Regions from separate parts of the Photobacterium sp. DNB23_23_1 genome, predicted to be linked through region 2. Evidence: predicted binding sites of a transcription regulator. Region 2 holds the regulator's gene; each other region holds the start of a gene.
What was found. The regulator CRP, encoded in region 2, controls carbon source genes, mostly activating them, when cyclic AMP is high. The targets are predictions, from matches to a motif close to TGTGANNNNNNTCACA.

Region 1: ACVA53_RS06430 (NupC/NupG family nucleoside CNT transporter) is a predicted target of CRP. The motif match lies at 1,237-1,252, and genes of this name have one in related genera.
Region 3: ACVA53_RS19790 (CTP synthase) is a predicted target of CRP. The motif match lies at 1,136-1,151, and genes of this name have one in related genera.
Region 4: typA (translational GTPase TypA) is a predicted target of CRP. The motif match lies at 1,109-1,124, and genes of this name have one in related genera.

Annotation. Positions count from the first base shown of each region.
Region 1 is NZ_JBNNXT010000007.1:21,356-23,562, forward strand. Features, by position in the region: gene ACVA53_RS06430 (NupC/NupG family nucleoside CNT transporter) at 1-1,093, opposite strand, end outside; gene ACVA53_RS06435 (TatD family hydrolase) at 1,299-2,093, opposite strand; gene ACVA53_RS06440 (hypothetical protein) at 2,083-2,207, opposite strand, start outside.
Region 2 is NZ_JBNNXT010000003.1:188,558-190,764, reverse strand. Features, by position in the region: gene ACVA53_RS03810 (OsmC family protein) at 1-378, opposite strand, end outside; gene crp (cAMP-activated global transcriptional regulator CRP) at 650-1,282, shown strand; gene ACVA53_RS03800 (hypothetical protein) at 1,469-1,657, shown strand; gene ACVA53_RS03795 (2-oxoadipate dioxygenase/decarboxylase family protein) at 1,750-2,207, opposite strand, start outside.
Region 3 is NZ_JBNNXT010000039.1:30,853-33,059, forward strand. Features, by position in the region: gene relA (GTP diphosphokinase) at 1-145, shown strand, start outside; gene mazG (nucleoside triphosphate pyrophosphohydrolase) at 226-1,035, shown strand; gene ACVA53_RS19790 (CTP synthase) at 1,233-2,207, shown strand, end outside.
Region 4 is NZ_JBNNXT010000044.1:31,727-33,933, reverse strand. Features, by position in the region: gene glnA (glutamate--ammonia ligase) at 1-740, opposite strand, end outside; gene typA (translational GTPase TypA) at 1,225-2,207, shown strand, end outside.

The DNA.
Region 1 (2,207 bases), on a different contig from region 2:
CACATAGTGCGAACGAGATGATAGCTTTCGTCTTATCAGAAAGAACAACCTCAGCACCTTCCGCTAGGTATGGGGCAAAGTTCAGGTAAGCAACGAATTCGTTAACTACCAGCTTCTGACCGATGAATGAACCGGCAATCGTTGCTTCTTCCCATGGCACACCGATTAGGAATGCAAGAGGAGAGAAAACATAACCAAGGATAAGCTCTAGTGTCAGCTGTGGCATACCGAACCAGCCACCGATACCACCTAGCATACCGTTGATTAGCGCAATCAGACCGATGAACGCAAGAAGCATTGCACCAACGTTTAGCGCAAGCTGCATACCAGAAGAAGCACCCGCTGCTGCTGCGTCGATAACGTTCGCTGGCTTGTCGTCAGCGTCATTAGCATCGCTTGCTAGCTGCTCAACAGCTTCTTCAGTTTCAGGTTTGATGATCTTAGCAAATAGAAGACCACCAGGAGCTGCCATGAATGAAGCGGCGATTAGGTACTCTAGAGGTACACCCATAGAGGCATAACCAGCAAGTACACCACCCGCTACAGACGCCAGACCACCACACATAACCGCAAACAGCTCAGACTGAGTCATTTTTGGTACGAACGGGCGGATCACCAAAGGTGCTTCCGTTTGACCAACGAAGATGTTAGCTGTTGCAGACATGGATTCGGCGCGAGATGTACCCAGTGCTTTCTGTAGACCACCACCTAGGATGTTGATCACAACCTGCATGATGCCCAGGTAGTAAAGTACGCTGATCAGTGCAGAGAAGAAAACGATTACTGGTAGTACGCGCAGGGCAAACACGAAGCCGCCACCGCCGAACACTTCAAACATTTTGTCTGAAGTCAGGCCACCGAATAGGAAGTTAATACCGTCGTTACCATAAGCGATAACGTTGGCAACGGCTGTAGACATACCATACAGTACGTCACGGCCAACAGGTACATAAAGAACAAATGCACCTAAACAAAATTGAATGGCAAATGCGCCACCCACTGTACGTAGATTAATAGCTTTACGGTTATCAGATAGAAGTACTGCAAGACCTAGCAGTACGACCATCCCAACCAGGCTCATAAACATGCTCATAGTTTATGGCTTCCCTTTAGTTAAGTTGGCGTCTCGACAATTCGGCTCATTAAGAGTCCGGCGCATTATACTCATGCAGCGGCGGATAAAATAACGCCGACATCACAGTTTGCAAGGAAAGAGAGTGAAAGTTCAATCCTAAATGTGAGCTACGTCACGGTTTCGCGCAAACGATTCACGCAAACGTTTAATTTGTGACAGCGCTTCACATTGGAATACGGAAAAGTTCAGCAGTGGTTAAGCTAGTTGCCTGCTTAATTTCCTGTTCGCTTTCCGTTCGGATTGCTGCCAGTTCACCCAGCACCTTCACCAACCGATCGGGCCGGTTTGGCTCCCCTTGAAACCCAGCTACTGGCATATCGGGTGCATCTGTTTCAAGCAGAAGTGCATCCAATGGCAGTGCGGCTATTGTATTTCGAGTCTTATTGGCTCGGCGATATGTAATCGTTCCACCGACCCCAATTTTGATACCTAGATCAATAAGCTGCACCGCTTGTTGATGGCTGCCACTAAATCCATGGTACACCCCACCAGCAATAGGCATATTTTGCCTCAAAACCCGAAGCAATTCGGGAAAAGCCTTGCGGCAATGGAGTATGACCGGTAATTCAAAGCGGTTAGCCAACTGTAACTGGGCTGCCAATAACGAAATCTGTTGATCCCGGTCGGCATTCACAATGGCAAAGTCTAGTCCACATTCCCCGACAGCAACGCAGTGTGATTGTTTTTTTTCTCGTTGTTCGGCCTCCGACGCAAGCTCATATTCCAATTGAATCAAGGTACTAACATCATGCTCGACACTGAAAAAAGGATGCAACCCTAAACCAAAGTAAAGCTGGGGAAAACGGGCTGACAGATCACGCACTGCTTGCCAGTTTCGCTGGCCAACCGCCGGGATGACGATTTTCCCAACTCCGGCCTGATGCGATAGTGCCAAGTAGTACTCGGGATCATCACAAAACGGCGCAAAATCGAAGTGGCAATGGCTATCAATCAGCATCAGGTTTGACCTTTACTGTACCGCCCTCCTGTTTGCCTCTATTCGCGGGATGGCGCGAGTCGTCACTGTCATAGCGGACCGGTGCGCAGCAACGACGGTTCTCGGGCACTAGCC
Region 2 (2,207 bases):
GGTCATCTCTACCCCTTCACCCAACATCAGGCAAACAGAACAGTATTTTTCCAACGAGTCGGCCACGGTTTTGGCTACAACGGCTTCATCCAAATTTTCACCTGTCACCACAAAATGCAGGTTCGCAGTGGTAAAAATACGAGGAGCCAGCTCACGACGAACCGAGTTGATTTGCGCTTCGCAAGCCGTAATTTTCTGCCCGGCAGATTTGAGCCCATCCACCACGTCCACCGAACTACACCCACCCGCAGCCATCAGTACCAGCTCCATTGGGCTCGGCGCTTTTTCGCCACCATTGCCATCCATCACCACGCTGTGACCTGAATTTGACTGCCCTAGGAAGGTCATATTTTCGACCCATTTCACTCGTGATTGCATTGGTTTCTCCTTACAACTTATAGGGGGTTTTGGCACAATCTAGCAACGGTGTGATCATGTGCACACTTATGACTACAAAATGGCCATTTCACATAGATCAATATCAAGAAAAGCGCGCCGAAAAAAGATAAAATCTGAACTAATTATTCACGTGAGCTTGCAGCCCAGCGGTTGACTGAATATCCTAAACGACGAACTAATTATGGTTAGGCCCAGCCACATTTTTAATGGACGTCGTTGTTGGGCAACAAACGCAGAGGAAGTTAGTAATATGGTTCCAGGTAAACCTCAAACAGATCCAACTCTAGAGTGGTTTCTTTCCCATTGCCACATTCATAAATACCCTTCAAAGAGTACTTTGATTCATGCGGGAGAAAAAGCGGAAACGCTCTATTACATCGTAAAAGGTTCTGTTGCGGTCCTGATCAAGGATGAAGAAGGTAAGGAAATGATCCTGTCTTACCTAAACCAAGGTGACTTCATCGGTGAGTTAGGCCTATTCGAAGAAGGCCAAGAGCGTACTGCATGGGTTCGAGCTAAGACCCCTTGCGAAGTTGCAGAAATTTCTTTCAAGAAATTCCGCCAGCTAATTCAAGTTAACCCAGACATCCTAATGCGCCTTTCTGCGCAGATGGCCAGCCGCCTTCAGGTGACTAGCCAGAAAGTCGGTGACTTGGCATTCCTGGATGTAACAGGCCGTATCGCTCAGACACTATTGAACCTGGCTAAACAGCCAGATGCAATGACTCACCCAGACGGCATGCAAATCAAGATCACCCGTCAGGAAATCGGCCAGATCGTTGGCTGTTCCCGTGAGACTGTTGGTCGTATATTGAAGATGCTAGAAGAGCAGAACCTGATTTCTGCCCATGGTAAAACTATCGTTGTTTACGGCACACGCTAAACAACCCGGTTTACTAGCAAAAACTCAAAAAGCCGCACTATGCGGCTTTTTTTATTGCCCATCGCACCCACTTTCATACTTACAGGACATTACTGTCTACCCCATCACTCTTTTTGTGCTTGTATCTACGCGACTTAATGCTACATTGTGCATATTAATCCTCATCACCTGTAATGGAATACCGGTATGGACATCGAACGCTTCTCACCACATCGCTCCCACCACACCGAGCGCGGAGTCATTTCGCCGCTGCCCGATACCGTTGAGATGACAGGCTTCAGTGACAGCCGCCACTACCTTGAACAACATGAGAAGGTGAAACGCCAGACACCGGAGTCCCAGCAGGGGTATCCACTCGATAGCCTCAAGCACTAAATCCAGACACATGAAACACCTGTGACCACATGAGCCACAGGCGCTTGGAATATGCAGAATTAGATAACCGGTTTCAGGCAGGTTACCCTGATTTAGTTGGCGTCCGTGCTCTCGAAGATCTTATCTGCCGACGCCTCGACAAAACCGGTATATAACTCACCGTCCTCTTTCGGGTAGCGCTTGGCAAACTCATAGAACCCGCCCGGTATGCTATAAACGCCATCCAAAAACCCAACCTCGACCCTGTCGGCCATAGTCGATGACTGTTCAAGCATCACCTCAGGGCTACCTTTAACATCACCGCCAGCGCTGTTGATCTCAAACCCGTTGTGGCGCAGCAAGTGATTGACCTCAGCCACCTCGGTAAACTGCTCAAGCTGGTTCAGGCTAACGGTAAAGTGGTTGGCCCCAAAACCATGGGCAGCTAGCCATCCAGCATATTCGCTTTCTGCCGCCAGCAACTCATAAGTCGCGTAGTCCAAACCCCATAACCGCCCGCTATAGAGAAAGGCCGGATCTCGCATGGCTTGCTCTGGCACCTGATCGACCA
Region 3 (2,207 bases), on a different contig from region 2:
CGGAATGAAGAGCCGAGTCGATTACAAGAAGCAGATGTCGATCATGGATTTCGATCTCGAATTAACCGACCTTGAGGTCTTGAGCCGGGTACTCAAGCGTATCGAGCAGGTCAGAGACGTCGCCGAGGCCAAGCGATTGCACTAAAATGGCAATCAGAACATAACTATTTGAAGCGGGAAGCGAAGGCGACCCGCTTTTTTTAGCCAAAGAAAGGAAATCACAGTATGAGCGAGAACAAAGCGCCCATTGAGCAATTGGTTGAGATTATGTCCACGTTGCGCGACCCACAGCAGGGGTGCCCTTGGGACTTGAAACAGACCTTCGCGTCCATTGTGCCGCATACTCTGGAGGAAGCTTACGAAGTGGCTGATGCTATCGAGCAGCAGAATTGGGATGATGTGCGTGAGGAGCTCGGTGATCTGTTGTTCCAGGTGATTTTCTACAGCCAGCTTGGCAAAGAGCAGGGGCTGTTTGATTTTGATGATGTGGTCCGTGGTATCAACGAGAAGCTGACCCGTCGTCATCCGCATGTGTTTGCTAATACTGAGTTTGCCAATGAGGCCGAGATCAATGCCAACTGGGAAGCGGAGAAAGCCAAGGAGCGTTCAGTCAAAGGGGAGGATTCCAGTGTGCTGGCTAACATCCCGCAAGCGATGCCTGCGCTCATCCGGGCCGATAAAATCCAGAAGCGCTGTGCCAAGCATGGATTTGATTGGGATACCCTAGGGCCGGTTGTCGATAAGGTGCATGAAGAGATTGAAGAGGTGATGGAAGAAGTCATTCAAGTGTCACCTGATCAAAGTAAAATCGAAGAAGAAGTGGGGGATTTGTTGTTTGCTGTCGCCAACTTCAGCCGCCATGTGCAGGTCAAACCGGAAGTGGCACTGAAGAAAGCCAACCAGAAATTCGAGCGTCGTTTTCGCGAAGTGGAGAAAACTGTGCTAGAAAGAGGAAAGCGTATTGACGATTGCTCCCTGGAATATTTGGATGCTATCTGGGATGAGGTCAAGCGTAGCGAGCTGAAGACAAAGTAAGCGAGGTGGGGGAGTTAAGGGCAGTCACACGGATGAATGCTCAATCTATAGTCATCTAGTTTAGTAGAATTGATTTGAGACAAAAAAAAACCAAACGTGCTGTGATAGTTTTCACGTTGTGGCAATAAAGTGTGTCTGGTATACTAATTTCCCGTCCAGATACATTTTATCCTCTATACCAATCTTCCAGGTAAAACATGACGACGAATTACATTTTTGTTACGGGCGGGGTCGTATCCTCACTAGGTAAAGGTATTGCTGCAGCATCGCTGGCGGCTATTCTAGAAGCGCGTGGTCTTAACGTGACCATGATGAAGCTAGACCCTTACATCAACGTTGACCCAGGCACAATGAGCCCAATTCAGCATGGTGAAGTATTCGTAACGGAAGACGGTGCAGAGACTGACCTTGACCTAGGCCACTATGAGCGTTTCATCCGTACCAAGATGACCAAGCGCAATAACTTCACTGCGGGACGTGTTTACGCTGATGTACTGCGTAAAGAGCGTCGTGGTGACTACCTAGGTGCAACGATTCAGGTTATCCCACACATCACCAATGCGATCAAAGAACGTGTTATTGCAGGTGCAGAAGGCCACGACGTAGCTATCGTCGAAGTTGGCGGCACTGTAGGTGATATCGAATCTCTACCATTTATGGAAGCAATCCGTCAGCTAGCGGTTGAGCTAGGCCGTGAACGCGCAATGTTCATGCACCTGACACTTGTTCCATACTTGGCTGCAGCTGGCGAAGTGAAAACCAAGCCAACTCAGCACTCAGTGAAAGAACTGCTTTCTATCGGTATCCAGCCTGACATCCTTGTATGTCGTTCTGACCGTAACATCCCTGCTAACGAGCGTGCGAAAATCGCCCTGTTCTGTAACGTGCAGGAAAAAGCAGTTATCTCAATGAAAGACGTAGATTCTATCTATAAGATCCCACAACTTATCAAGGCTCAAGGCCTGGATGACTTGGTTTGTCAGCGCTTCGGTATTACAGCTCCAGAAGCTGACCTGACTGAGTGGGAACAGGTGATCTACGAAGAAGCCAACCCAACAGCCGAAGTGACTATCGGTATGGTGGGTAAGTACATCGAACTACCAGATGCATACAAGTCAGTGAATGAAGCACTGAAGCATGCCGGTCTTAAGAACCGTCTGTCAGTGAAGATC
Region 4 (2,207 bases), on a different contig from region 2:
GCAACGTTGTGTACAACGTACTTGTAGATTTGGATTTCATCCGCTTTGGTTGTTAGCGTGTTGAAACGGGTAGCGATTTCGTTCTGGCCTGCCGTTGCAACTTCGTGGTGGTGCGCTTCAACAACCAAGCCCATTTCTTCCATGATTAGACACATGGCTGAACGGATGTCTTGTGAAGAATCAACCGGTGCTACTGGGAAGTAACCACCTTTCACGCCAGGACGGTGGCCTTTGTTACCGCCTTCGAAATCTGAACCTGTGTTCCAAGCCGCTTCTACGTCGTCGATCTTGAAGAAAGAACCAGACATATCAGTGGCAAACTTCACGTCATCGAACAGGAAGAACTCCGGCTCAGGACCGATCAATACAGTGTCTGCAACGCCAGTTGCACGCATGAAGTCTTCAGCACGCTTGGCAATAGAGCGAGGGTCACGGTCGTAGCCTTGCATTGTTGCAGGCTCTAGGATGTCACAGCGGATGTTCAGTGTTGCATCTTCTGTGAATGGGTCTAGTACCGCGCTAGCTGCATCCGGCATCATTACCATATCTGACTCGTTGATACCTTTCCAACCAGCAACAGAAGAACCATCAAACATCTTGCCTTCTTCAAAGAAGTCAGCATCGATCTGGTGGGATGGGATAGAGATGTGCTGCTCTTTACCTTTGGTATCGGTAAAGCGTAGGTCAACAAACTTAACTTCATTTTCCTGGATCAGCGCTAGTACACTTTCTACTGACATCTTGAATAACCTCCGGTGTTAGATTGGGCATCAGGCCGCAATAAATTAGGAATGAGCGTGTTTCGCTCTATTGCTAAAAGACAATGCGATAACTGTGCCAACTTTTCAAAGCCCCAAAATAGCGCACTTAGCAGGTATTTGAGGCTGAATTTGTCCATCACTTGCACTGTTATGGGGATTTGCTGCACCAAGTTGGTGCGGTATGGGTTGTTATCCCTTTAATGGTGCGCGTATCTACATTAGCCCAGCGCGATATATTGTCAATTGGCTCGGCCGGGAAAAGTTGATAGAAAAGGCGTTCGGAGGGGGGCTTTACTGGCCTGCGATGCAGCAAAATGCCTGGTTAGAGCAAGTAGAACGAAAAAGGCGGTGATATAAATCACATATTACGTGGGTTTTGGCGTAAAATCTGTTAGATTATGAGCCGTTTTTTTAACCAAGTAGCGCCATCCGGTTGCTGCATGTTCTGAGTGAATGTGAATCCATGTCTAATCCACAGATCGATAAATTAAGAAATATCGCAATTATTGCGCACGTTGACCACGGTAAAACCACCCTGGTTGACAAACTGCTTCAGCAGTCTGGCACGTTAGAGTCTCGCGGTGACGTTGAAGAACGCGTAATGGATTCCAACGACATCGAAAAAGAGCGTGGTATTACCATTCTTGCTAAGAACACAGCAATTAACTGGAATGATTACCGCATCAACATCGTAGATACTCCAGGACACGCCGACTTCGGTGGTGAAGTTGAGCGTATCATGTCGATGGTTGACTCTGTATTGTTGATTGTTGATGCTGTTGACGGCCCAATGCCTCAGACGCGTTTCGTAACTCAGAAAGCGTTTGCCCACGGCCTTAAGCCTATCGTTGTTATCAACAAGATCGACCGTCCGGGCGCACGTCCTGAGTGGGTTATGGATCAAGTATTTGACCTGTTTGATAACCTAGGTGCAACAGATGAGCAGCTAGACTTCACGACTGTTTATGCTTCAGCTCTTAATGGCTGGGCAACAATGGATGAAGGTGAAGTTGGCGAGAACATGGAGCCATTGTTCCAAGCGGTTGTTGATACGGTTGACGCCCCAAGCGTTGACGTTGATGGCAGCCTACAGATGCAAATCTCTCAGCTAGACTACAGCTCTTACGTGGGTGTTATCGGTGTTGCTCGTGTAACCCGTGGCTCTGTGGTACCAAACCAGCAGGTTACTATTGTGGGTGCTGATGGTAAGACACGTAACGGTAAAGTCGGTACGGTATTGGGTTACCTTGGCCTTGAGCGTCACGAAGTTGAAAAAGCAACGGCGGGCGACATCATTGCAATTACAGGTCTTGGTGAACTGAAAATCTCTGACACTATCTGTGATGTGAACGCGGTTGAGGCTCTGCCTGCTCTGTCTGTTGATGAGCCAACTGTAACCATGACGTTCCAGGTCAACACGTCTCCGTTCGCAGGTAAAGAAGGTAA